One region of the Nonomuraea ferruginea genome, then DNA from elsewhere that is predicted to be linked to it. Evidence: riboswitches for the same ligand, from Rfam matches in the RefSeq annotation. Region 1 holds a riboswitch; each other region holds the start of a gene.

Region 1 (5,750 bases):
CGGTGGCCGGGTTCGGCTTCGGCGTCGGCCTGCCGGAGCACCTTCCCGGTTTCGCCCTCGCCTGGCTGCTCGCGGCGGCCGCGCTGCTCGCGATCGGCCTGCTGATCACCGCGCTCGCGCCCGGGCGCGGCCCGGCCACGGCGATCGGCACGGTGCTGTTCTTCCCGATGATGTTCTTCGCCGGACTGTGGGTGCCGATCTCGCAGATGCCGCCGCCGCTGCGGGACATCGCCCACTACACCCCGCTCGGCGCGGGCATGGGGGCGTTCCAGGACGCGTACCAGGGTCACTTCCCGTCCGCCGTGCCGCTGCTGACCCTGGCGGCCTACGCGGTGGTGTGCGCGTCCGTCGCGATCCGCTGGTTCCGCTGGGAATAGCCGCCCGGAATAGAATCCCGCAAGGGAGAGGGAGCCTTGAAGACTTCGCCACAGCCGCCGTTCCTTCTGGTCAACGTGGTGCCCTACGCGCTGCTGGCGCTCCTCGTCGCGATCCTGCTGGTCGTGGAGGACTGGACGGGCTCCTTGCTCGTCGACCTCGGCCTGTGCGCCCTGGCCGCCGCGTGGATGCTCGGCATGTTCACCCTGCGTCCCGGCTGGTGGGGCCGGCCACGGACCATGGGGGTGTTCGTCGCGGGGCTGCTCGTGATCACCGCGGTCCTGGTGATCCGTCATCCCCTCTTCGGGCTCTTCACCCCCGCCGCCTACATCTACTCCTTCACGGTCCTGCGCTGGCCGTGGCGACTGCTGGGGGTGGCCGCCACCGCGGTCCTGGCCGGTACGGCGCAGGCGTCCAACATCCCCACGACCGACGTCCTCGGCCTGACGCTGGCCGTGATCGTCATCCCTTCAACATCGCCATGATGTGCGCCTGCGCCTGGGGCCTGTGGCTCGCCGAGAAGGAGGAGGAGCGGCGCGAGCAGACCCTCGGAGAGCTGAGCCGGACGAACCGGCTGCTGGAGGCGTCGCTCGCCGAGAACGCCGGCCTGCACGCCCAGCTGCTCGCCCAGGCCAGGGAGGCGGGCGTGCTCGACGAGCGCCGGCGGATGGCCCGCGAGATCCATGACACCCTGGCGCAGGGGCTCACCGGCATCATCGCGCAGCTCCAGGCGGCCGAGCAGATGCACGAGGTCCCGGCGCCGTGGCGCCGGCCCTTCGACGCCGTCAAGAACCTGGCGAGGGAGAGCCTGGCCGAGGCGCGGCGCTCGGTCGACGCGCTCCGGCCCGAGCCGCTGCGGACCGCGCGCCTGAGCGACGCCCTCGCCGACGTCGCCGGCCGGTGGTCGAGGCTGCACGGGCTCGCCGTTCACGTCACGACGACCGGCACGGCGCTGCCGATGACACCGGAGGCCGAGTTCGCGCTGCTGCGCACGGCCCAGGAGGCACTGGCCAACGTGGCCAAGCACGCGCACGCGACCAGGGTCGGCGTGACCCTGTCCTACCTGGACCACGAGGTCGCGCTGGACGTACGTGACGACGGCAGGGGCTTCGACCCCGCGGGTCTCGACACGGACGACGGGTCACCGCCGCCCCGCTGCGGCGGATTCGGCCTGACCATCATGCGTCAGCGCGTCGAAGGACTGTCCGGCACGCTGCGGATCGAGTCCGAGCCCGGAGCCGGCACCGGGATCTCGGCCTGCGTCCCCACCCTGCCGGCCGGGAGCCACGCATGACCGATCACACGGCCACGATCCGGTTGTTGATCGCGGACGACCATCCCGTCGTCAGGGACGGGCTGAGCAGCATGTTCGCCTCCGCGCCGGGATTCGAGGTGCTGGGCGAAGCGGCGGACGGCGCCACGGCCGTACGGCTCGCCCAGGCGCTCCGGCCCGACGTGATCCTGATGGACCTGCGCATGCCGGGCATGGACGGGTTGACCGCGATCAACGAGCTGACCAGGCTGGGCGTCACCGCGCGCGTGCTGGTCCTGACGACCTACGACACCGACACCCATGTCCTCCCGGCGATCGAGGCGGGGGCGACCGGCTACCTGCTCAAGGACTCTCCCCGGGAGGAGTTGCTGCGAGGCGCGCGGGCCGCCGCCAAGGGAGAGAGCGTGCTGTCCCCCTCGGTGGCGGCACGGCTGATGAACCGGGTCAGGACCCCCGCGCCGCAACTCCTCAGCCGTCGTGAGCTCGAGGTCCTCGAACTCGTGGCGGCCGGGAACACCAACCGTGAGGCGGCCGCCCGGTTGTTCATCACCGAGGCCACGGTCAAGAGTCACCTCCTGAACATCTACGCCAAGCTGGGCGTGGGGGACCGCGCCGCCGCCGTCACCGAGGCGTTCAACCGAGGGCTGCTCGTCCCGCGATGACGCTGGAGATCCCCTTCTCAGTGCATCGAGATGTGCACGTGGTCGAAGTGGTTCTCGGTGATGCTGCCCCGGTCGGACATGCCGCTCCAGCCCGAGCCGTGGTTGATCCGCTGCTTCCAGATCACGTACTTCACGCCGAGCTTGCCGCGGTTCTGCACGGCCCATTCGGCGATGCGGTCGCCGAGGGCCGTGTTGGTCCCCGACGGCATCGAGCCGCCGCTGCTCATCATGAAGTCGCAGGCCCGGCCCAGCGGATGCTCGCCGCTCGACCCGGAGCGGAAGCAGCCCACGCTGAACGGCAGGGCGAAGTTCTTCGCGATCTCGGTCTTCATCAGCCGGGTGCGGGGCGTGATGTTGTCGGCGCCCGACGGGAGCTGCGGCGCCCAGGTGCCGTCGGAACGGCGGCCGGTGGCGATCGGCACCAGATCTTCCAGCTTCTTCTCGATGTCCTTGATGACGCCCTCGGCCTCCTCGCGCTGGCCGGCCACCTCGGCGGCGTCGGACTCGATCTCCTTGGTCAGCGCCGTGGCCTCGTCGGCCGCCTTCTTCGTCTCGTCGCGGGCCTCGGCCACCTTGTCGACCAGCGCCTGCTGCTCGGCCGTGAGCTGCGCCAGCAGGGCGGCGTTGCGGCCGTCGGGCAACTGGATCAGGCTCGGCAGCTGCATGCCACCGCTCTGGTACTGCAGCAGGGCCAGCTCGGCGACCCGGTCCTCGGCGGAGCTCAGGGTCTGCTCGGCGGTGGCCAGCCGTTTGCCGGCCTCCTCCGCCGCCTTGCGGGCCTCGGCCAGCTCGACGCGCTTGAGGTTGTAGCGCTCGATCAGCTTGTCGACCTTGGCGTTGAGCTGCTTCAGCTCCTTGCGGAGCTGCTGCTCGCCGGGCTTGGGGTCCGCCGCCGCGGACGTGGTCAGGGCCGGGGCGAAAAGCACCGCCGCGGCGGTGACGAAACCGATGGCAAGATGCGCGGGGGACGCTGCCGCCACGTGATGGGTCCTCTCCCTCTGCCGGCCGGGTTAGCTGACGGGTTCGGGTACGGGAGCGCTCCCTACCACCGAAGTGGATTCACCCCAAGTGCAATTGGGTCCCCGGCTCCTGGGCAACTCGCCCAGGATTAGGCATGTTCACACGGCGCTTTACGGTCGTGCTGGAAGGGATAGTAGTGGTAGATCACAAGTAATGCGAGTCAAACGGAAATCTCTTAGTGATCTACCTGTGATCGAAGCGTGCGTGCGGCCTCTTCCGGGAGCACGTCGTTGACGAACGCGCCCATGGCCGACTCGGATCCTGCCAGATACTTCAGCTTGCCCGGGGCCCGCCTGATGGAGAACAGCTCCAGGTGCAGGTAGCCCAGCTCGCGGTCCTGCCGGACCGGCGCCTGGTGCCAGGCCGAGATGTACGGCATCGGCACCCCGAACAGCCCGTCCAGCGCGCGCAGCACCGAGGTGTAGAGCGGGGCGAACGCGGACCGCTCGGCCTCCGACAGCGCCGCCAGGTCGGGCACCTGCCGGTGCGGGTAGAGGTGCACCTCGAACGGCCAGCGCGCGGCCGCCGGCACGAACGCCGTCCACAGCTCGTTGGCCGCCACCACCCGGAGCCCGGCCTCCCGCTCGGCGGCCAGCACGTCCGCGTACAGGTTGCGGCCCTGTCGCCGCTCCGCGTACCGCCGGGCCGCCCCGAGCTGCAGCTTGGTGCGCGGTGTCACGTACGGGTACGCATAGATCTGCCCATGGGGGTGGAAGAGCGTGATGCCGATCTCCTCGCCCCGGTTCTCGAAGCAGAAGACCTGCTCGACGCCCTCCAGCGCGGACAGCTCGGCCGTACGGTCGGCCCAGGCCTCCATGACCAGCTCCACCCGGTCGTCGGAGAGCTGGGAGAAGGACGAGTCGTGCGTCGAGGTGAAGCACACCACCTCGCACCGCCCCATGCCCGGCCGGACCTCGCTCAGCCCCCCGACATCCTGATAAGTCCCGAGATTGCCGGAGAAGGAGGGGAAGCGGTTCTCGAACACGACCACGTCGTAGTCGTACGCCGGGATCTCCGACGCCCGCGCGTCGGACGACGGGCACAACGGGCACTCGTCGGGCGGCGGCAGGAACGTCCGGGTCTGCCGGTGGCCCGCCATCGCGATCCACTCCTCGGTCAGCGGGTCGTAGCGCAGCTCCGACGCCACCGGCCGCGGGTCCAGCGGCCGCCGGTCGATCGCGCTGCGGTCCGCGCCGTCGCTCCGGTCGAAGTAGATGAGCTCCCGGCCGTCGGCCAGCTCGGTGATGGTGCGCTTCACGCCGCCCCCTCTGCGATGATCAACTCTCCGGCCCTGTCGGCCAGCTCCCTGCGTGCCTCCTCGGGCAGCCCCGCGTCGCTGATGACCACGTCGGCCTCCGTCAGCTCGGCGATGGTGCTGATGCCGACCGTGTTCCACTTGGTGTGGTCGGCCGGCACCACGAGCCGGTGCGCGGCGCTGACCAGCTCACGGTCGGTCTCGGACTCCAGCAGGTTGGGAGTGGTGAACCCGGCGCGCAGGCTCATCCCGTGCACCCCGAGGAAGAGCGTGTCGACGTGCAGGCGGCGGATCGCGGCCACCGCGACCGGGCCGACGAGCGCGTCGGAGGGGGTGCGCACGCCGCCGGTGAGCACGACCGTGCGGTCGGCGCGGGCGTTGCGGTGGAAGACGTCGGCCACCGGGATCGAGTTGGTGATCACGGTGAGCTCGGGCACGCCGATCAGATGGTGGGCCAGCGCCCAGGTGGTGGTGCCGGCGGACAGGGCGACCGCGGTGCCTGGGCGCACGAGCTGGGCGGCGCGGCGCGCGATGGCCTCCTTCTCCTGCTGCTGCCTGGCCGACTTGGCGGTGAAGCCGGGCTCCTCGGTGGAGCCGGGGCCGACCGCGGTGGCGCCGCCGTGGACCTTCTCCAGCAGCCCCCGGTCGGCGAGCACCTCCAGGTCCCGTCGGATGGTCATGTCGGAGACGCCGAGCTCGCGCACGAGGTCGGCCACCCGGACACCGCCCTTGCTGCGCACGCGTTCGAGGATCGCCTGCTGGCGCTGCTGTGCGAGCACGCCCCCGCTCCTTCCAACAGATTCCACCAAATTATGACACGAATATGTTGGGGAATGTTAGGTAACCCCAGGCCTTGCCGGGAAGCCGGTGAAGAGGGACGTTGGGTCGGACCCGTACCCCGACCTCCGGGAGGTGACCGTATGGCCAGGCGCGCACGCAAAGGCAAGGCACGCAAGAAGAAGAAGGCCAACCACGGCAAGCGCCCCACCGCGCGCTGACGGACACCGCCGCCCGCCCGGCGGGCGGCGGGTCCTCGTTCACGCCGGCAGCCCGCTCAGCGCCTCGTCGATGCGCTCCTGCGGCAGCGCGAAGTCCTCCATCTCGCCCGACAGGTAGCGCTCGTACGCCGCCAGGTCGAAGTGGCCGTGCCCGCACAGCGCGGTCA
Region 2 (5,750 bases), on a different contig from region 1:
CAGGCCCGGCCCCGCCGCGCGGGGCAGGAGCACGAACGGCGAGTCCGCCAGCCGCGCCAGCGGGACGGACCGGAGGGACGCCAGCGGATGAGCGGACGGCAGGACGGCGACGAAGGGCTCGGTCAGCACCGTCGCGAAGCCGAGCTCCGCCTCACCGGAGTGCGGCTCGCGCAGCAGGCCGACGTCGATCGTCCCGTCGTGCAGGGCGGCGAGCTGCGGGGCCGTGGTCATCTCGCGGATGTCGGGCCGCACCTCGGGGAACCGTTCCAGGAAGGCGCGCAGCAGGCCGGGCAGCACGGTCAGCGCCAGTGAGGCGGCGAACCCGATCCGCAGCCGGCCGGTCCGCCCGCTTCCCGCGTCCCGCGCGGCGGCGAGCCCGGCCGCGACGCCGGCGAGGGCCCGCTGGGCGGCCGGCAGCAGCTCCCGGCCCGCGGCGGTGAGGGAGATCCGGCCCGGCTCGCGGTGGAAGAGCGGGTGGCCGACCCTCTCCTCCAGGCGGCGGATCTGCTGGCTCAGCGGCGGCTGCGCGATGCCGAGGCGGACGGCCGCGTGGCCGAAGTGGAGTTCCTCGGCGAGCACGGCGAACGCGTGCAGGTGGTGCAGCGGAAGCTCGGGACGGTCCATACGCCCAGAGATATCAGCCCATGAGTCCACGCGTCTTCGACGTATCGCCGCCGATCACCTATCGTGCCGCGCATGACAGAGCGACGCGCCATCCTCAGCGGTTCGGTCTTCGAGGAGCAGATCGGCTACGCCCGCGCCGTGGTGGACGGTGACTGGGTGCACGTGTCCGGGACTACCGGCTTCGACTACGCCACCATGACGATCTCCGGCGACGTGGTGGAGCAGGCCGAGCAGTGCCTGCGCAACATCGGGTCGGCGCTCGCCGAGGCGGGGTGCGGCTTCGGCGACGTGGTCAGGGTGCGCTACCTGCTGCCCGACCGCGCCGACTTCGAGCCCTGCTGGCCCGCGCTGCGCCGCTGTTTCGGCGAGGTCCGCCCGGCCGCGACGATGCTGGTCTGCGGACTCGCGGACCCGCGCATGAAGATCGAGATCGAGGTGTACGCGCGCCGCCCGTCCTGAACGGCGGCGCCTGATCCGGCGCCGGCGGGGAACGGTCCGGGTCATGGAAGTGCTGAGCAGCCGCGTACTGCTGCGCCCCGGTGACCTGGAGCGCAGCCGCCGTTTCTACGCCGATACGCTCGGCCTGGCCGTCTACCGGGAGTTCGGCCCGCCGGACCATCCCGGCGTGGTCTTCTTCCTCGGGCAGGGGTTCCTCGAACTGTCGGGGCACTCCGGCGGACCGGCGGGCGAGCGCATGATGCTGTGGTTGCAGGTCCGCGACGTGGGCCGGGAGGAGGAGCGGCTGCGGCGGGCGGGCGTCACCGTGCTGCGCGAGGCCAGGCGGGAGCCGTGGGGGCTGGTCGAGCTCTGGATCGCCGACCCCGACGGGCACCGGATCGTGCTGGTGGAGGTGCCGCCCGAGCATCCGCTGCGGCGCGATCCGCGCTGAGACGCGGTCTCTCGGGGGCGCCCGTAGCATTGATACGGTTCAAGCGCCGCCGCACTTCATGACCGAGGAACGATGCCGAGCATCAAAGACGTCGCCCGACTCGCCGGGGTTTCCGTCGGCACCGTGAGCAACGTGCTCAACCGGCCCGAGATGGTGGCCAGGGAGACCCGCATGCGGGTGGAGGCGGCGGTGGCCCAGCTCGGCTACGTCCGCAACGGCTCCGCCCGCCAGCTGCGGGCCGGGCGCAGCACGACGATCGCCGTGGTCGCGCTCGACCTGACCAACCCGTTCTTCATCGACGTGCTGAACGGCGTCGAGACCGCCGCGCAGGACGTCGACGTCAACGTGATGGTGGTCAACAGCAGCAAGGACGCCGCCCGGGAGGCGCGGCTGCTGCGCATGTTCGAGGAGGAGCGCCCGCTGGGCGTGCTGATCACCCCGGTCAACGCCTCGGGCCAGCGGGAGCGGCTGGGCGGGCTGATCTCCCGGGGCATCCCTGTGGTGACGTTCGACAGCTCGTCGCGCCACTCCTACGGGTGCGCCGTCTCGGTGGACGACGTGCTCGGCGGCCGGCTCGCCGGTCGGCACCTGCTCGACCGGGGTCACCGGCGGATCGCCTTCGCCGGCGGGCCGTTCCCCGTCCGCCAGGTGGAGGACCGCCACCACGGCCTGGCCGGCGTGCTGGGCCCGGACAGCGAGCTGACCGTGATCCCACTGCCGGACCTCACCGTCGCCACCGGCCGCCAGGCCGGCAAGGAGCTCGCCGGCCTGCCCCGCGAGGAGCGGCCCACCGCCGTGTTCTGCGCGAACGACCTGGTGGCGATGGGCGTGCTGCAGGAGCTCACCCAGCGCGGCCTGCGGGTCCCCGCCGACGTGGCGATTCTCGGGTACGACGACATCGACTTCGCCGCGGCGGCGGCCGTGCCGCTGTCGTCGATCCGCCAGCCGCGCGAGCAGCTGGGCCGCACCGCGGCGCTGATGCTGCTGGAGGAGGCCGACAGCCCCGGCGGCCACGAGCATCGTCACGTGGTCTTCCAGCCTGACCTGGTGGAGCGGGTCTCGACGGCGCACCCGTGAATCCCGGGCCGAGCTGTCACGTCAGAAGGCATGGGGGCCGAAGCGGCCCCAGGCCACGAACGCGGCCAGGACGAGCAGCACCACGTTGACGGCGATCGCCGGATGCTCCCCGCGCCGGCCGTGCGTGACCGCGGCGCCGATCATGACGATGACCAGCCCGGCCGCCGCCAGCGGGGTGAGGATCGGGACGACGCCGAACGTCGCCGGCAGGATCAGCCCGAGCGCGGCCAGCACCTCCAGCCCGCCGATGGCCTTGACCGCGCCGGCGGAGAAGTCCTCCGTCCAGGCCAGGCCGGCGGCCGCGAGCCTCTCCTTGGGCTGCGCCAGCTTCATCAGCCCGGCCACACCGAACACGGCGGCCAGCAGGCCCGCGACGATCCACAGTGCGAGGTTCATGGGGGTCCCGTTCTCACGCGGCTTGAAATGTTCAACAGGACCCTAGAGGGTGCGGCGGTCCGTCCGTGCGAGCGGCCCTGGCCGGGCCGCTCGCACGGAGACCGCTATCGCTGTGCGGCCGCGGCGCCGGCCCAGCCGAGCAGGGCCTCGGCGGTCTGGAAGCGGCGGCTGGAGCTGGTCTCACCGAGGAGGACGCCGACGAGCCGGCTGCCGCCCCGATCGGCGGCGAAGGCGAGCGTGTAACCGGCGGCGCGGGTGTAGCCGGTCTTGACGCCGAGCGCGCCGGAGGTGCCGAGCAGGCGGTTGGTGTTGCGCCATGAGTACGAACGGCGCTCGGAGGTCGCGGGGACGGTGTGGTACTGGGTGGAGGTGACCTTCTCCAGGGTCGGGTTCTCCAGCACCTTCTGGGCCAGGCGGACCTGGTCGCGGGCGGTGGAGTGGCCGCCGCCGCCGTAGGGCATGCCGTCCGCGTTGACGTACAGCGTGTCGTTCATGCCGAGCTGCCGGGCGGTGGCGTTCATCGCGGCCACGAACCCCTCGACGCCCGGCCCGTACGTGCGCGCGAGCGCGTGCGCGGCGTCGGCGCCGGAGGGCAGCATGAGCGCGTGCAGCATGTCCTCGACGGTCAGCGTGTCGCCGGCGCGCAGGTGGGCGACCGCGGCGCCGCCCCTGGCGGCGTAGCCGACGTCGGCGGTGGTGACCTCGACCTTGTCGGTGGGCTCGGCCCGCTGGAGCACCACGTACGCGGTCATCATCTTGGTGAGGCTGGCGACCGGCCTGCGCAGGTCGGCCTCCTTGCTGAAGTGGACCTGGCCGGTGGTGGCGTCGACCAGGTGGGCGGCCGTGGCCAGGACGGCGGGGGCGGCTTCGGCCTGCGCGGCGTCGACGGGGGTGGCGACCGGCGGGGCGGCGTGGGCGGCGGTGCTGCCGGCGGTCAACGCCGCGGCGGCGACGGCGAGGCTGATCAGCGCTCCGCCGAACCGGTGGGTGACGTTCATCTGGGGGCTTGCTCCTAGCTTCCATGCCGCCTACCGGGTTAGCTGACGGGTTCGGGCGTGGAAGTGCCCTACGGCGCGTGGTGCGCCGATTCACCCCAAGGGGAATGGGTCCCCGGCTCCGCGAACGGATTCGGCGGCCGTGCGCTCCCCGGGGGTGGGGCACGCACGGTCTGGGCAAATGAAGCCTCAACGTAATGCAATCTGACAAACGTCGCAACTCACCACAATTCGGATTTGACCGGCGCTATCGCCGGTCACGCTCCCGGCCGGACGACCATCAGCACGACCACGGCCGCCCAGACCAGGTTGTAGAAGCCGGCGAGCATGGACAGCGCGCGCAGCCGGCTCCCGTCGTCCGGGTCGCGCAGCGCGTCCCGCTGGCGCGGGTAGATCTGGGTGGCCAGCAGGACGGCCGCGACGCCGGTCAGCGCCATCGAGGCGACGATCCAGAGCTCCCCCATCCGGCCCTGCGCGAGGGCCATCACGATGCCGACGGCGGGCACCACCAGACCGAACAGGCTGTAGCCGCGGGTGATGCGGTGCAGGGCGGCGGCCACTGCCGGGCTGCGCTCGCCCTCGCCCGGCGGGCCCGCCACGGGGGCGTAGCGGGGAAACAGGCTCGCGGCCACGGCCGAGCCCCCGACGAACACGATGGCCGCCAGGACGTGCACGGACAGCAGGACGTGATCCCTCACGTTCGATCCTCCAACCTTCAGGGTTACTGAAGCTTAACGGAAGCTTCAGGCACTCTGAAGGTTGTCCCACCTCCCAGCCGGCGGCGGAGGCGCCCTTGACGGTTGTGGTGTTGGCGTTAACACTTGGCACACATCTCTCCACCAGCAAGTGAGCACGACGAAGCAACCAGTTGTGTTAGCGCTAACACAACTGGTCGACCCCACCCCCCAAGGAGTCCTCGTGTTGGCTTCCCTGCCGGGCACGGCGCGCCGGATCCTGACGCTCGCCGTCGTCACGATCGTCCTGTCAGCCCTGTTCACGACCGGCCGCGCCCAGGCGGCGCCCGGCCCGTCCTTCACCAACCCCGTCGTCCCGACGCCCAACAGCGCCGACCCGACGCTGGTCTTCCACAACGGCTTCTACTACTACGTCGCCACGACGTGGAACTCCGACGTGGTCATGCGCCGCTCGGCGACGATCGCCGGGCTGCGCAGCGCGCCCGAGCAGGTCGTCGTACGGACCGGCGGCAACACGATGTGGGCGCCGCACCTGGAGATGGTCGGGAGCCGCTGGTACCTGTACTACTCGGTGGAGCAGGGCAGCCTGCCCCGCCGCACCCATGTCGCCGAGAGCGCCGGGTCCGACCCGATGGGGCCCTACACCGTCCGCGGGGTCGTCAACCTGATGCCCGACAACGGATGGGCGATCGACGCCAGCCTGCTCAAGCTCGACGGCAACCTCTACATGACGTTCTCGGCGTTCGCGTCCGACGGCCTGCAGTCGCTGTTCATCGCGCCGATGTCGAACCCGTGGACGGCGAGCGCGTTCGGCAGGCGGATCTCGGCCCCGACCCTGGACTGGGAGCGTCAGAACGGCGCCGTCAACGAGGGCTCCTTCGCGCTGCAGCGGGGCGGCCGCACCTTCCTGACCTACTCGGCCAGCCACTGCAACGGCCCCAACTACAAGCTCGGCATGCTGGAGTACCGCGGCGGTGACCCGCTGTCGGCCGCGTCCTGGACCAAGTTCCCCAGCCCGATCTTCCAGCGCAACGACGCGAACGGCGTCTACGGCCCCGGCCACCACTCCTTCTT
Region 3 (5,750 bases), on a different contig from region 1:
CGGCGCCCCCGGCAGCGCCTGCCACGGCGTCGTCAGCCCCACCACCACGAGGATCCCGGCCCCCAGCACGACCCCGGCCACCCCAGCCTGCCGCCGCCCCTTCCGACCCGCCCCACCGTGCGCAGGGTCTTGAGGTCCCGGCCGCCCCTCCCGCCCGAGGTCTTGAGGTCCCGGTTCACCGCCCGGCCGCTCCTCCCGCCCGGGGTCTTGAGACCCCGGTCGGCCGTCCGCCGGGAGCGCCTGCCCGTCATCCGGGCGCGGGCCGTTCTCGTGGGCGGATTCGCCGGACGCCGGCCGTGGCGGCCCGCCGGATCGGGTCCCGGCCTGGTCGCCCGCGGCGCCGTTCCTGTCGTGGCCGTCGTCCACTTCGCGTCCTCTCACCCCAGCTGGTCCCGCACGTACGCGCGCCACCCCCGGGTCAGGCCGCCGAGCGTGAGCCCCCGCGCGGCGAGTGCCCGGTCGGTGCCGACACTCTGGGCATCACGGTAGAGCCTCACCAGAGTCCCCTCGCCCGCGCTCTCGACCAGGAACCGACACGCCAGCCACGCCTCCTGGTACGCCCGCGCCAGCGCGTCCCCCCGTGAGCCGAAGTCACCGGCCCCGGGCAGCTCGTCCGGCAGCCGCCCCGCCCGCACCTCGGCCGCCAGTTCGGCCGCCGCCACGGTGACCGCCAGCCCCGCGTCCCGATAGGCCACGTAGTCGGCGAATCCCTCGTACAGCCAGCCGGGCAGCCCGTCGGTGCCCGCGGCGACGTGCGTGAGCTCATGGGCGAGGACCACGTCCCTGCCGGTCGGGTTGAGCCGCGCGAAACCCTCGGGCACCACGATCACCCGCCGCCCGTCGGCCACCGCCGCCAGCCCGCGCACGTCGGCGACGCCGGCCAGCCGCGCGGCCTGCTCCCCTGAGGCGGGCACCAGCACCAGCGGGCGCACGGGCCGGCCCAGCACGCCCGACACCCGTCGCCCCGCCGCGTCGGCCCGCCGCGCCAGATCGGCCAGCAGCCCGGGATCGGCCCGCTGCCCGGCGACCAGCGCCCGCTCGCCGCGCGCGACGCCCAGCTCGCCCCGCCACAGCTCCCGCACCCCGGCCAGCTCATCAGGCACCCCGGCGGACCACGACTCCGGCGCCGCCCCGCCGGCCGCGGCCACGGCGAGGACCAGCCCCGCCACCACCGCTCGACGGCCCACGATCCCGGACATGCTGTCCGATGCTAGCGGCGGGACGCCCGTCCCACGCATCACGAAGGCCCCGCCCCCAGTCAGGGGCGGGGCCTTCGCGATCGGTCACAGACCGGGGCGTACCGCGCCGGCGAACGACGACTTGCGCCATCCGTTCAGCTTCTCGACGCGCACCGTCTTGCCCGAGCTCGGCGAGTGCACCATCTTGCCCTTGCCGATGTACATGCCCACGTGGCCGAGCCCGCGGAAGAACATCAGGTCACCCGGCTTCAGGTTCTTGTAGGAGACCTTCTTCCTGATGCCCGCGAACTGGCTGTTCGTCACGCGCGGGATCTTGACCCCGGCCTTCCGCCAGGCGAACTGGACGAGACCAGAGCAGTCGAAGGCGTGCGGCCCGGTGGCTCCGTAGCGGTACGGGTCACCGATCTGCTTCTTGGCCACCGCGACGGCCTTGTGGGCCTTCACCTTCTGCCGGGCCGCCTTCGCCTGCTTCTTGGACATGACCTTCTTCGAAGTCGCCTTCTTGGAAGCAGTGGTCTTGACGGCCTCGACCGTCGTCACCGAAGCTCCGGCCGGGGCGATCACCGTGTCCGCCTGCGCCGCCGGGACATGGAGGGCCAGCCCTCCGGCCGTCACGGTCATGCTGAGCGCCACGCCGCTGACGGCAAGGCGAGACAGACGGGGGTTCTTAGGGGAGGTAGACAGGATTGCTCCTTGAGTCTTCCACGAACGCCTACCGGGTTAGCTGACGGATTCGGGCCTGGAAGTCGCCCTACGGCGCGTCGCCGCGCCGATTCACCCCTGATCCCGCCCTGAAATGACGGGATCTATGGTTCCCCGGCTCCGTGCCTCCTGGCTGCACGGATTCGGCAGGCCACCACCCGGGTGAAGGTTCCCGGAGATGCGGCGGTGACCGGCGGATTCTTGTTCGTCCACGTCGCGGCGCCGGCGGCGCGGCGGCGATGGCCGGCGGCGGGCATGGAGTGTCCGCCGCGACGCCAGAACCTACGCCTGAAGTCATGGGCTGGCAAAGGCACGGTAAGCACATGACGATCTGACAAGCCCGCTGTCAGACCCGCGGATCCCTGCTGGCAAGCCAGTCCCGTTACCCAGATGTGACCATACTCACACTTGCCGCCCTGACGATGTGTCAGAGCCCTTCTGTCACATCAGTCACAGACGTTTCAGCGGCTCACGGGCGTACCGCGCCGACGAGCCGGCGCCCGTACGCGGAGAGCGGGACGACCTTGACCACGTCACCGGTCTGCGGCGCGTGCACGATCTTGCCGTTTCCCGCATAGATGCTCACGTGGCCCAGCCCCTCGCTGAAGATGAGGTCACCGGGCTCCAGGGCGTCCAGCGACACCCTCCGGCTCGCGCCCCAGGCCCACTGCTGCCACGTCGTACGCGGCAGGGAGACGCCGGCCGCGCGCCACGAGGCCTGCGTCAGGCCGGAGCAGTCCCAGCCGCCGGGGCCGGTGCCGCCGAACTGGTAGGGCTTGCCGATCTGCGCGTAGGCGAAGTTGAGCACCGCCGCCGCGCTCCCCGAGGCGGGGCCGGTGTACTTGACGCCGGTGCTGTTCGGGTCGCCGACGCGGTAGGCCCCGAGGCGGTCGAGCAGCTTCTTCTGCTGGGCGATCAGCTTCTCGATCTCGGAGCGCTCCTTCTTGATCTTGTCGCGCTCCTCGTCGGCCTCGCCCAGAGCCCCCTGGGCCTTGTCACGCTCGATCTTGAGCCCGCGGTTCTCCCGGTCGAAGGCGGCCAGCCTGCCGGCGCGATCGGCGGTCAGCCGCTCCGTCAGCGCCATCTGGTAGAGCAGGTCACCCGGGTTCTCGGCGGTCACCATGGTCGGCATCGAGGTCAGGTCGCGGCCCATCTTGTAGCCGTCGACGGCCATCGTGACGACCTGCTGGCGCAGCTCGGCGACGGTGGCGAGCTTGCGCTTGTAGCCGGCGTTGAGCTTGTCGTAGCGCTTCTTGGCGGCCTTGTAGTTCTCCGTCGCCGTGTTGTAGCGATCGACGACCTTGTCGGCCTTGTCGTTGAGCTTCTCGAGCTTGGCCTTGGCCTGACTGATCGTCGGTTGCGGGTCGGCGGCCACTCCTCCCGTGGGGAGAGTGATCAGCCCGATCACGAGACCCGCGGCCAGTGGCGCCCGGCCCAACCTCACAGCTCGCCTCCCAGGGGGAATACATCTGGGGCGAAATAGTACAGAAGTGGAAGGTGAGGTCTCACCCAAACACTGATTTGTAATCTAGGCGCGGCCGAGCCTGCGCAGCAGCAAAGCAGACGGAACGGGTCTGGCTCCCATGCGCCGGACGGATTCGGCCACCTCGCGGTCGGAGGAGACCACGGCCATGGCGCGGCCCGGCGGCTCGGCGCGTACCAGCTGGCGGATCAGGTCGTCGGCGATCTCCCCCGGCGCGCTGAACAGCACCCGCACCCCGCGCGGCGCGACGACCTGCACCGGCGCGTTCAGCTCCGCGCCGTCGAACACCACGGTCACCTCGACCCTGGTCTGCGCGACCAGGCCGCCGAGCCCGGTCATCAGCCGGTTGCGCTGGTCGGCCAGCGTGAGAGTGCCGTAACCGGTCTTGGTCACGTTGTAGCCGTCTATGATCAGATGGACCTGCGGCAGGGCGAGGAGCTGGTCGAGCAGCTGCGGATCGTCGTCGGCCAGCGCGCGGGCCGGCACCCCCCGCACGCCCGGCGTCTCCCCGGCGACGGCGGCCACCGAGTCGGCGGGCCTGGAGATGGTGGTGGGCAGCGCCAGCTCCCTGCGCAGCCCGGCGGAGGCGTCCTGCAGCGCGTCGAGCAGCACCCTGATGCGGGCGTCCTCGATGCTGCGCCCCTCGCGGGCGGCCCTGCGCGAGGCTTCGAGCTGTTTCTCCACGTCGGCCAGGCGCTCGCGCAGCCGGCGCAGCTCGGTCTCGCCGGCGCTGCCGGCGGCCGTGGCCGCGGCCCTGGCGTCCTGGGCGGTCTGTTCCATCGCCTCGGCCCGCTGCACGGCCGCCTTCGCCCGCTCACGGGCGTCGTGGAGCTTGCGGCGCAGGTCGGAGTTCTCCCCCCGGGCGGCCTTGAGCTGCTCGCGCAGCCGGTCGACCTCCTCCTTGGCCGCCGACTTCTGCGCGGCGAGCTGCTCGCGCAGCCGGGACACGACCTCCTCGCGCTCCGCGCCCTCGGCGGCGGCGGCGTTCCTCTCCAGGTCGGTCCTGGCGGCCTCGATCATCTCCTCCCACCCCGGCGGGCGGGTGAGGTAGGCGGCCGCGGCGACGAGCACGGGATCGGCGGCGGGCGGGACGTTGCCCTCGGCCAGCGACGAGACGAGCTCCGGCCACCCGGCGGTCACGTGCTCCGCGACGGCCACGCGGAAGTCCTTGTCGTTCTCCAGCTGGGCGGCGATGGGCGCGCCGCCCAGGCGGGCACGCTTGCGCGGATCGAACTTGGCGATGCCGCGCAGCGGCGGCGGGACGGCGGCGGCGGGCATCGAGCCGAGAACCTGGGCGGCCAGGTCGACGACGTTGAGTCGCACCTGCTCGGGAAGCGGGCGAGACAGGCCTTCACCCGCTGAGCTCATCCCACTGTCCCTTCATGACATGCTCTTTCAGACAAGGGTACGGCTGCCGGGTACCTGTCCGTAACGGGCATCCTTTTCCGGGTAAGCGCTCGGTCCCGCGGCCGTTTCCACCCCCTGCCCCATCGCCGACCTGCGAGGCGTCGCCTCGCGAACTCGGGCGCGTCCTCTCGCGCCGTCCGGACGAGGCGAGCGGTTCCGACGGTGCGTGTGTGGCCCGTACCTGCGTGGAGTCACTCCCGTACGGGACCGGCCCACAAGGGAAAGGGCGGGCAAAACCTGGAACTCCAGGACGTGCGTCAGAGACTGGCGTCGTAGACCAGCAGGGCCACCTGCACCCTGTTGTTCAGTTCGAGCTTCGTCAGGATGCGCGAGACGTGCGCCTTGACCGTGGGCACGCTCATGAACAGCTCGCGCCCGATCTCCGCGTTGGACCTGCCCCGCCCCACGGCCAGCGCCACCTCCCGCTCGCGTTCGCTGAGCCGGCCGATCAGGGCCCTGGCCCGGTCCGTGCGGCCACCGGAGCCGCCGTTGGAGACGTGGGCGATGAGCTGCCGGGTCACGGCGGGCGACAGGATCGGCTCCCCCGCCGCCACCTTCCTGATGGCGGCCACCAGCTCGACGGGCGGGATGTCCTTGAGCAGGAACCCGGCCGCGCCCGCGCGCAACGCCCGCAGCACCTGCGCGTCGGCGTGGAACGTGGTCAGCACGAGGACCTCGGGCGGCGACTGGGCGGCCCGCAGCGCCTCGGTCGCGGTCAGCCCGTCGACGTCCGGCATCCGGATGTCCATCAGCACCACGTCCGGCCGGTGCCGGGCGACCATCGCCGGCACCTCGGCGCCGTCGCCCGCCTCACCGACGATCGCGATGTCGCCGGCGCCGCCGAGGATCATCGACAGCCCCGCCCGGACGAGCGCGTCGTCGTCGACGATCAGCACCCTGACCGGCCGCGCCCCTGGCGTCGTCATCCGTCCTCCCACCAGCCCTTCACCAGCACCTTC
Region 4 (5,750 bases), on a different contig from region 1:
CGCCTGGCGGGCCGAGCTGGAGCTGAACCTCACCCAGAAGGCGCTGGCCGGGGCGACGGGGCTGCACACGATGCTGGCCCGCCCTCCGTACTCCTCGACCCCTGACGCCATCACCGGCGAGCAGTGGGACACCCTGGCGATGCTCGGCCGCGAGGGCTACCTGATCGCGCTGGCCGACCTCGACACCGAGGACTGGAGCAGGCCGGGCGCGGCCGGCATCGCCAGGGCCGCGTTCCCGCGGGGCGGGCGCGGGGCGGTGGTGATGATGCACGACTCCGGCGGCGACCGCGCCCAGACAGTCGAGGCCGTCTGCCGCCTGCTCGACCGGCTGGACCGGGCCGGCTACCGCGCCGAGACGCTGACCTCCGCGCTCGGCATGCCGTCGGCGCACCGGCCGGCCGCGCAGCCGGAGCGGATCGCCGGCGCCGCGCTCGGCCTGGCGCAGCGCGCGGCGAACGCGTTCACGGACGCGCTGTGGTGGGTGCTGTTCGCCACCGGCGTGCTGACGCTGGCCCGGCTGCTGCTCCTGGTGGTGCTGGCCCGGGTGCACGCCCGGCGCTCCCGGGGTCCGGGACCGGCCCTGACCTGGGAACGGCCGCCGGGGGTGAGCGTGATCGTGCCCGCGTACAACGAAGAGGCGGGGATCGCCGCGACCGTGCGCTCGCTCGTCGCGACCGCGTACCCCGGGCCGGTGGAGGTGCTGGTGGTGGACGACGGTTCCACGGACCGCACCGCCGAGGCCGCCGCCGGGCCGCGGCTGCCGGGAGTACGGGTGATCAGGCAGGACAACGCCGGCAAGGCCGCCGCACTGAACACCGGCATCCGGCACGCGCGCCACGAGTTCCTCGTCATGGTCGACGGTGACACGGTGTTCGAGCCGGACACGATCGGGCATCTCGTGCGCCGGCTCGCCGACCCCCGCGTGGGCGCGGTGAGCGGCAACACCAAGGTCGGCAACCGGCGCGGGCTCATCGGCCGCTGGCAGCACGTCGAGTACGTGATCGGCTTCAACCTGGACCGGCGCGCGTTCGAGCTGCTCGACTGCATGCCGACGGTGCCGGGGGCGATCGGCGCGTTCCGGCGCGGCGCGCTGGTCGGGCTCGGCGGGGTGAGCACCGACACGCTGGCCGAGGACACCGACCTGACGATGGCGCTGTGCCGGGCGGGCTGGCGGGTGGTGTACGAGGAGCGGGCGCTGGCGTGGACGGAGGCGCCCGCGACCCTGGGGCAGCTGTGGCGGCAGCGCTACCGCTGGTGCTACGGCACGATGCAGGCGATGTGGAAGCACCGCCGCGCGCTGGCCGAGCCGGGTCCGTTCGGCCGCCGCTGCCTGGGTTACCTGGCGCTGTTCCACGTGCTGCTGCCGCTGCTGGCGCCGGTGGTGGACCTGATGGCCGTCTACCACACGGCGGTCGGCGACCCGCTGCCGGCGGTGGCGGTGTGGGCCGGGTTCGTGGTGGTGCAGGCGGCGGCGGGCTGGTACGCGCTGCGGCTGGACCGGGAGCGGGTGTCGGCGCTGTGGGTGCTGCCGCTGCAGCAGTTGGTGTACCGGCAGCTGATGTATCTGGTGGTGTTCCAGTCGGTGGCGACCGCGCTGCTCGGGGTGCGGCTGCGCTGGCACACGGTGCGCAGGCAGGGCACTTTCGCGGCGCCGTGACGGCACCGGCGGGAGATTTTACCCGGAGGCCGGATTCCCTTACGTACAAGGGGTTTCGGGGGTGCTACCCCGGGTCCGAACCGCCAAACCGGATATGTCATACTTGCAATATTTTTGTCTGCATATATACCTTTTGCGTATTCGCGGTGATACCTCAACTCTGTTGCCGCATCGATTGACCGGACCGTGCGCTGTCCTGACGGTGTCCCCCTCACGCCAGGGCAGCGCACGGCCGCCGAATCCGCGTCTCGCGGAGCCGGGGACCCACTTCCTGGGGTGAATCGGACGCCAGCGTCCGTAGGGGACTTCCAACTCCGAACCCGTCAGCTAACCCGGTAGGCGGCATGGAAGCAAGGAGTCATTTCCTCATGCCCAAGCCTCGGCTTGCCGCTGCGCTGAAGTACCGTCCCAGCAACCGTCTCAAGTACGCCTTCGCCGGCGCGCTGCTGGCGGGGACCACCGCCGTCGCCAGCGTGACCGGCACCGCCATCGCCGCCACCGGCGGCGCCGCCGCCCCCGTCGAGCCGAACCCGGCCATCGCCCAGCAGCAGGCGGCCCAGCTCACGTACGGCCAGGACGTGTCGAACTACCAGCCCGACCACGACTGGGAGGCCAGCCCGGCCGAGTTCGGCATCATCAAGGCCACCGAGGGCACCGGCTTCACCGACAAGACCTTCGCCCGGCACTGGCAGGAGCTGGACAAGAAGGGCATCGTGCGCGGCGCGTACCACTACGCGCACCCGCGCAACAACCCGATCGCCGAGGCCGAGCACTTCCTCTCCGTGGTGAACTCCCAGCCCGCCAAGCCCGGCGACCTGCTGGTGCTGGACCTGGAGACGACCAACGGCAGGTCCGTCTCCGAGGTGAACGCCTGGGCCAAGGCCTGGCTGTCGCACGTCAAGGCCAAGACCGGCGTCACGCCGCTGTTCTACAGCGGCTGGCACTTCGCCGACACCTACGGCGCGGGACTGTCGGAGTACCCGCTCTGGGTGGCCCACTACAGCAAGCCCAAGGGCGAGATCACCCCGCCGGCGGACTGGAAGTCGTGGACCATCCACCAGTACTCCGACAAGCCCATCGACCACAACGTCTCCGCCCTGACCCCCGACCAGCTCCGCAGCCTGGGCCGTCCGGCCTGACCCGCTCTGTGACGCCTCCCGTTGAGGGAGGCGTCACAGTCGTCTCAGCCCTGGTGGATCCTGAGCCCACGCTCCTCCATGCGCCGCAGCAGCTCGGCCGGACCCACCGCCGTCTCCGGCAGCAGGTAGAACTCCTCCAGGATCGGCCCCGCGTCATCGGGCGCGGCCGCGTCCCAGATCACCTCGTCACCCGGCGCCGTGACCTCGAAGGTGAAGAACGCGCAGCACGCCTTCTCCCGCGCGGCGAGATCCCGTACCCACTCCTCGACCCCGTCACCGGCACGGAACCGGAACCGGATGCCCCCGGCGGTCCGCTCGCGTCCGGTGAGCGCCTCGCCGAACAGCCGCCGGTACTCGGCCAGCCGTTCCTCGGGGGTGTCGCGGGCGGTGGTCATGTCGCAGACGATCGGTGGGGTGTCCATGATGTGCTCTCCTTCCGTCACTTCCGGAGCGTAGAGTCTGGACCTAGGTCCAGGGTCAAGAGGAGAGCGGTGTGAAGATCGGCGAGGTGGCCCGCGAGGCCGGGGTCAGCGTGGACACGGTCCGCTTCTACGAGCGCCGCGGCGTGCTGCCGGCGGCGGGGCGCAGGCCGTCGGGCTACCGGGTGTTCGACGCGTCGGCGGTGTCCAGGATCCGCGCCGCCAAGGCCCTGCAGGAGCTGGGTTTCACGCTGGACGAGGTGGCCGGCGCCCTGCGCTCCCACGACGCGGGCGGCGCGACCTGCGCGAGCGAGCGGTGGCGGCTGGAAGCGGTGGTGGAGCGCATCGACGCGAGGATCGCCGAGCTGGCCCGGGCCCGCGACCTCGCCGCCCGGAGCCTCGCCGACTGCCGCTCCGGCGACTGCCGCTTCCCGACCGGCCTGTCCTTCTAGCGCGAGCCCTCGCCTGACTCGGCCAGGTCGGCCTCCTCCTTGGTCTTGTGCACGGTGCCGTCGGCGTGCTCGGGCGGCCCGTACGCCGTGTGGAGCACGAGCGGCGCGGCGCCGGTGTTGACGAAGTTGTGCGGGGTGCCCGCCGGGACGGCGACCAGGTCGCCCGCCTTCACCGGACGGACCTCACCGCCGACACGGGCCTCTCCGGTCCCGGAGACGAAGGTGAGGATCTGGTCGGTGTCCTCGTGCACCTCCTCGCCGATCTCACCACCCGGCGGGATGGTCATGGTGACGACCTGGACCTTCTCCCCGGTCCACAGGACCCGGCGGAAGTCGGTGCTCTCTTCGGCGACGGTGGCGATCGCGAAATGGTGCACGGTCGGCTCCTGTGTCTCGCGGTTCAAGCTGGCGTATGACTCTTGCCAGGACAAAAGCTGACATAAACGTAATGTCCGGCAGGCGGACACCGGGCGCGGTGCTAGTTTCGCCGTCATGAAGGTGCCGGAGAGGCTGCTGTGGGCCGTCGAGACCCTGGAGACGCGGCCGGGCGAGCGGGTTCTGGAGATCGGCTGCGGCCGCGGCGTCGCCGTCGGACTGCTCTGCGAGCGCTCCGCCTCCGTCACCGCGATCGACCGGTCGGCGACGGCGGTAAAGGCCGCACGCGAGCGCAACGCCCGCCACGTCGAGGCGGGCGCCGCGGTGATCGAGCAGGCCGAGCTCGACGGCGGCGGGCTGCCCGGCGGCCCGTACGACAAGGTGTTCGCCGTCAACGTGAACGTCTTCTGGACCCGCTCCCCCGCCGCCGAGCTGGCGGCGGTCAAGCGGGCGCTCGCGCCCGGCGGCTCGCTCCACCTGTTCTACGAGCCGCCGGGCGCCGCCAAGGCTCAGGAGATCGCGGTCAAGGTCGAGGCCGCGCTCGCCGGGTCCGGCTTCACGTCCACCACCCTGACGCACGGTCTCCTGCTGTGCCTGAAGGGTGAGCTCACCCCGTGACGGTGACCGTCAGGTCCCCGGTGACGGGCGCGCCGCCCGGCGTGCGGACCGTCAGCGTGCCGGTGTAGGTGCCGGGCCGGCTGAAGGTCCTGGCCGAGGTCACGGTGAAGGCGGCGTTGATCCGCATGCCGGGGATGCTTCCCTCCCTGGTGGTGGCCGGGGTCACGGGCTCCTGGACACCGTCGCTCCAGGTGACGGCCGCCTCCAGGCCGGCGGCGGTGTGGCCGGGCGCGGTGAGGGTCCAGGAGGCGCCGGTGGGCCGGCCGGTGCGGGTGCTCACCGATCCGCCGAGGATCTCCAGCCGCCAGGGCACGTCGGCGGTCGGGAAGAAGTTCGTGCCCTGCACGGTCAGCCTGCCGCCCATCTTCGCCAGGCGGTTCTTGAAGTCGGCGTAGTCCCGCTGGTCCTGGGGTGTCCAGCCGACCTCGGCGGTGGCGATCAGGCGCGGGTAGGCGTAGTACTGCGCCTGCTCGACGCGGCGGATGAACTCGCCCCACACCGCCGACTCCACGCCGAGCACGCTGCTCTCCTGGATGCCGGGGATGTACGTGCCGGGGTCCCAGTTGTAGTGGCGGTCCAGGCCGCACGGCCCGCCGCACGCCCAGGTGCCGCCCTCGGGCTGGCGCGAATCCTGCTTCTGCGGCACGTACGCGTGCGCGGCCGGGGAGAGCACGACCTGGGCGCCGCGGTCGTTCACGGCGGCGGCCACGGCGTTCCGGTTGCCGTTCCAGAACTGCACCACCGCGTTGTCCCGCGGCAGCGCGGTGCCGGCGTACTCGTTCCAGCCCACGACGGTCTTGCCGAGGGCGCGCACGTTGCCGGTGAAGGCGTCGACCATCTTGACGTAGTCCGCGTGGCTGGTCGAGAACGCCTCGTCGCCGCCGATGTGCAGGTAGGGACCCGGGGTCATGGCGGCGATCTCGGTGAGCACGTGCTCGGCGAACTCGTACGTGACCGAGCTGTGCGCGTCCAGGGAGGAGTAGCCGACGGCGCCGGTGCCGTTGTGCGGGACGGTGGTCTCGCCCGGCTTGAGTGCCGGCCGCGCGCCCGGGGTGTTGAGCTGCGGGACGGAGTGCAGCGCCGAGTTGAC

What was found. A riboswitch is a leader RNA that binds a small molecule or an ion and turns the genes downstream of it on or off. The one in region 1 is predicted to bind cyclic di-AMP.
Region 2: another riboswitch for cyclic di-AMP. It lies ahead of ABD999_RS03535 (D-alanyl-D-alanine carboxypeptidase family protein); the one in region 1 lies ahead of ABD999_RS38470 (coiled-coil domain-containing protein).
Region 3: another riboswitch for cyclic di-AMP. It lies ahead of ABD999_RS17055 (C40 family peptidase); the one in region 1 lies ahead of ABD999_RS38470 (coiled-coil domain-containing protein).
Region 4: another riboswitch for cyclic di-AMP. It lies ahead of ABD999_RS36485 (glycoside hydrolase family 25 protein); the one in region 1 lies ahead of ABD999_RS38470 (coiled-coil domain-containing protein).

Annotation. Positions count from the first base shown of each region.
Region 1 is NZ_BAABFD010000027.1:93,353-99,102, forward strand. Features, by position in the region: gene ABD999_RS38450 (ABC transporter permease) at 1-377, shown strand, start outside; gene ABD999_RS38455 (hypothetical protein) at 414-860, shown strand; gene ABD999_RS38460 (sensor histidine kinase) at 857-1,669, shown strand; gene ABD999_RS38465 (response regulator transcription factor) at 1,666-2,310, shown strand; gene ABD999_RS38470 (coiled-coil domain-containing protein) at 2,328-3,290, opposite strand; cyclic di-AMP (ydaO/yuaA leader) riboswitch at 3,296-3,435, opposite strand; gene galT (galactose-1-phosphate uridylyltransferase) at 3,506-4,588, opposite strand; gene ABD999_RS38480 (DeoR/GlpR family DNA-binding transcription regulator) at 4,585-5,364, opposite strand; gene ABD999_RS44040 (50S ribosomal protein bL37) at 5,506-5,583, shown strand; gene ABD999_RS38485 (TrpB-like pyridoxal phosphate-dependent enzyme) at 5,623-5,750, opposite strand, start outside.
Region 2 is NZ_BAABFD010000002.1:49,612-55,361, forward strand. Features, by position in the region: gene ABD999_RS03510 (LysR family transcriptional regulator) at 1-624, opposite strand, end outside; gene ABD999_RS03515 (RidA family protein) at 697-1,083, shown strand; gene ABD999_RS03520 (VOC family protein) at 1,127-1,513, shown strand; gene ABD999_RS03525 (LacI family DNA-binding transcriptional regulator) at 1,586-2,590, shown strand; gene ABD999_RS03530 (DoxX family protein) at 2,612-2,986, opposite strand; gene ABD999_RS03535 (D-alanyl-D-alanine carboxypeptidase family protein) at 3,091-3,984, opposite strand; cyclic di-AMP (ydaO/yuaA leader) riboswitch at 3,997-4,130, opposite strand; gene ABD999_RS03540 (hypothetical protein) at 4,239-4,679, opposite strand; gene ABD999_RS03545 (family 43 glycosylhydrolase) at 4,900-5,750, shown strand, end outside.
Region 3 is NZ_BAABFD010000008.1:129,863-135,612, forward strand. Features, by position in the region: gene ABD999_RS17045 (M48 family metallopeptidase) at 1-81, opposite strand, end outside; gene ABD999_RS17050 (hypothetical protein) at 378-1,199, opposite strand; gene ABD999_RS17055 (C40 family peptidase) at 1,284-1,832, opposite strand; cyclic di-AMP (ydaO/yuaA leader) riboswitch at 1,894-2,060, opposite strand; gene ABD999_RS17060 (C40 family peptidase) at 2,371-3,345, opposite strand; gene ABD999_RS17065 (NYN domain-containing protein) at 3,430-4,752, opposite strand; gene ABD999_RS17070 (response regulator) at 5,049-5,717, opposite strand.
Region 4 is NZ_BAABFD010000024.1:79,427-85,176, forward strand. Features, by position in the region: gene ABD999_RS36480 (bifunctional polysaccharide deacetylase/glycosyltransferase family 2 protein) at 1-1,657, shown strand, start outside; cyclic di-AMP (ydaO/yuaA leader) riboswitch at 1,881-2,014, shown strand; gene ABD999_RS36485 (glycoside hydrolase family 25 protein) at 2,026-2,796, shown strand; gene ABD999_RS36490 (hypothetical protein) at 2,841-3,218, opposite strand; gene ABD999_RS36495 (MerR family transcriptional regulator) at 3,290-3,667, shown strand; gene ABD999_RS36500 (cupin domain-containing protein) at 3,664-4,044, opposite strand; gene ABD999_RS36505 (class I SAM-dependent methyltransferase) at 4,160-4,660, shown strand; gene ABD999_RS36510 (family 20 glycosylhydrolase) at 4,650-5,750, opposite strand, start outside.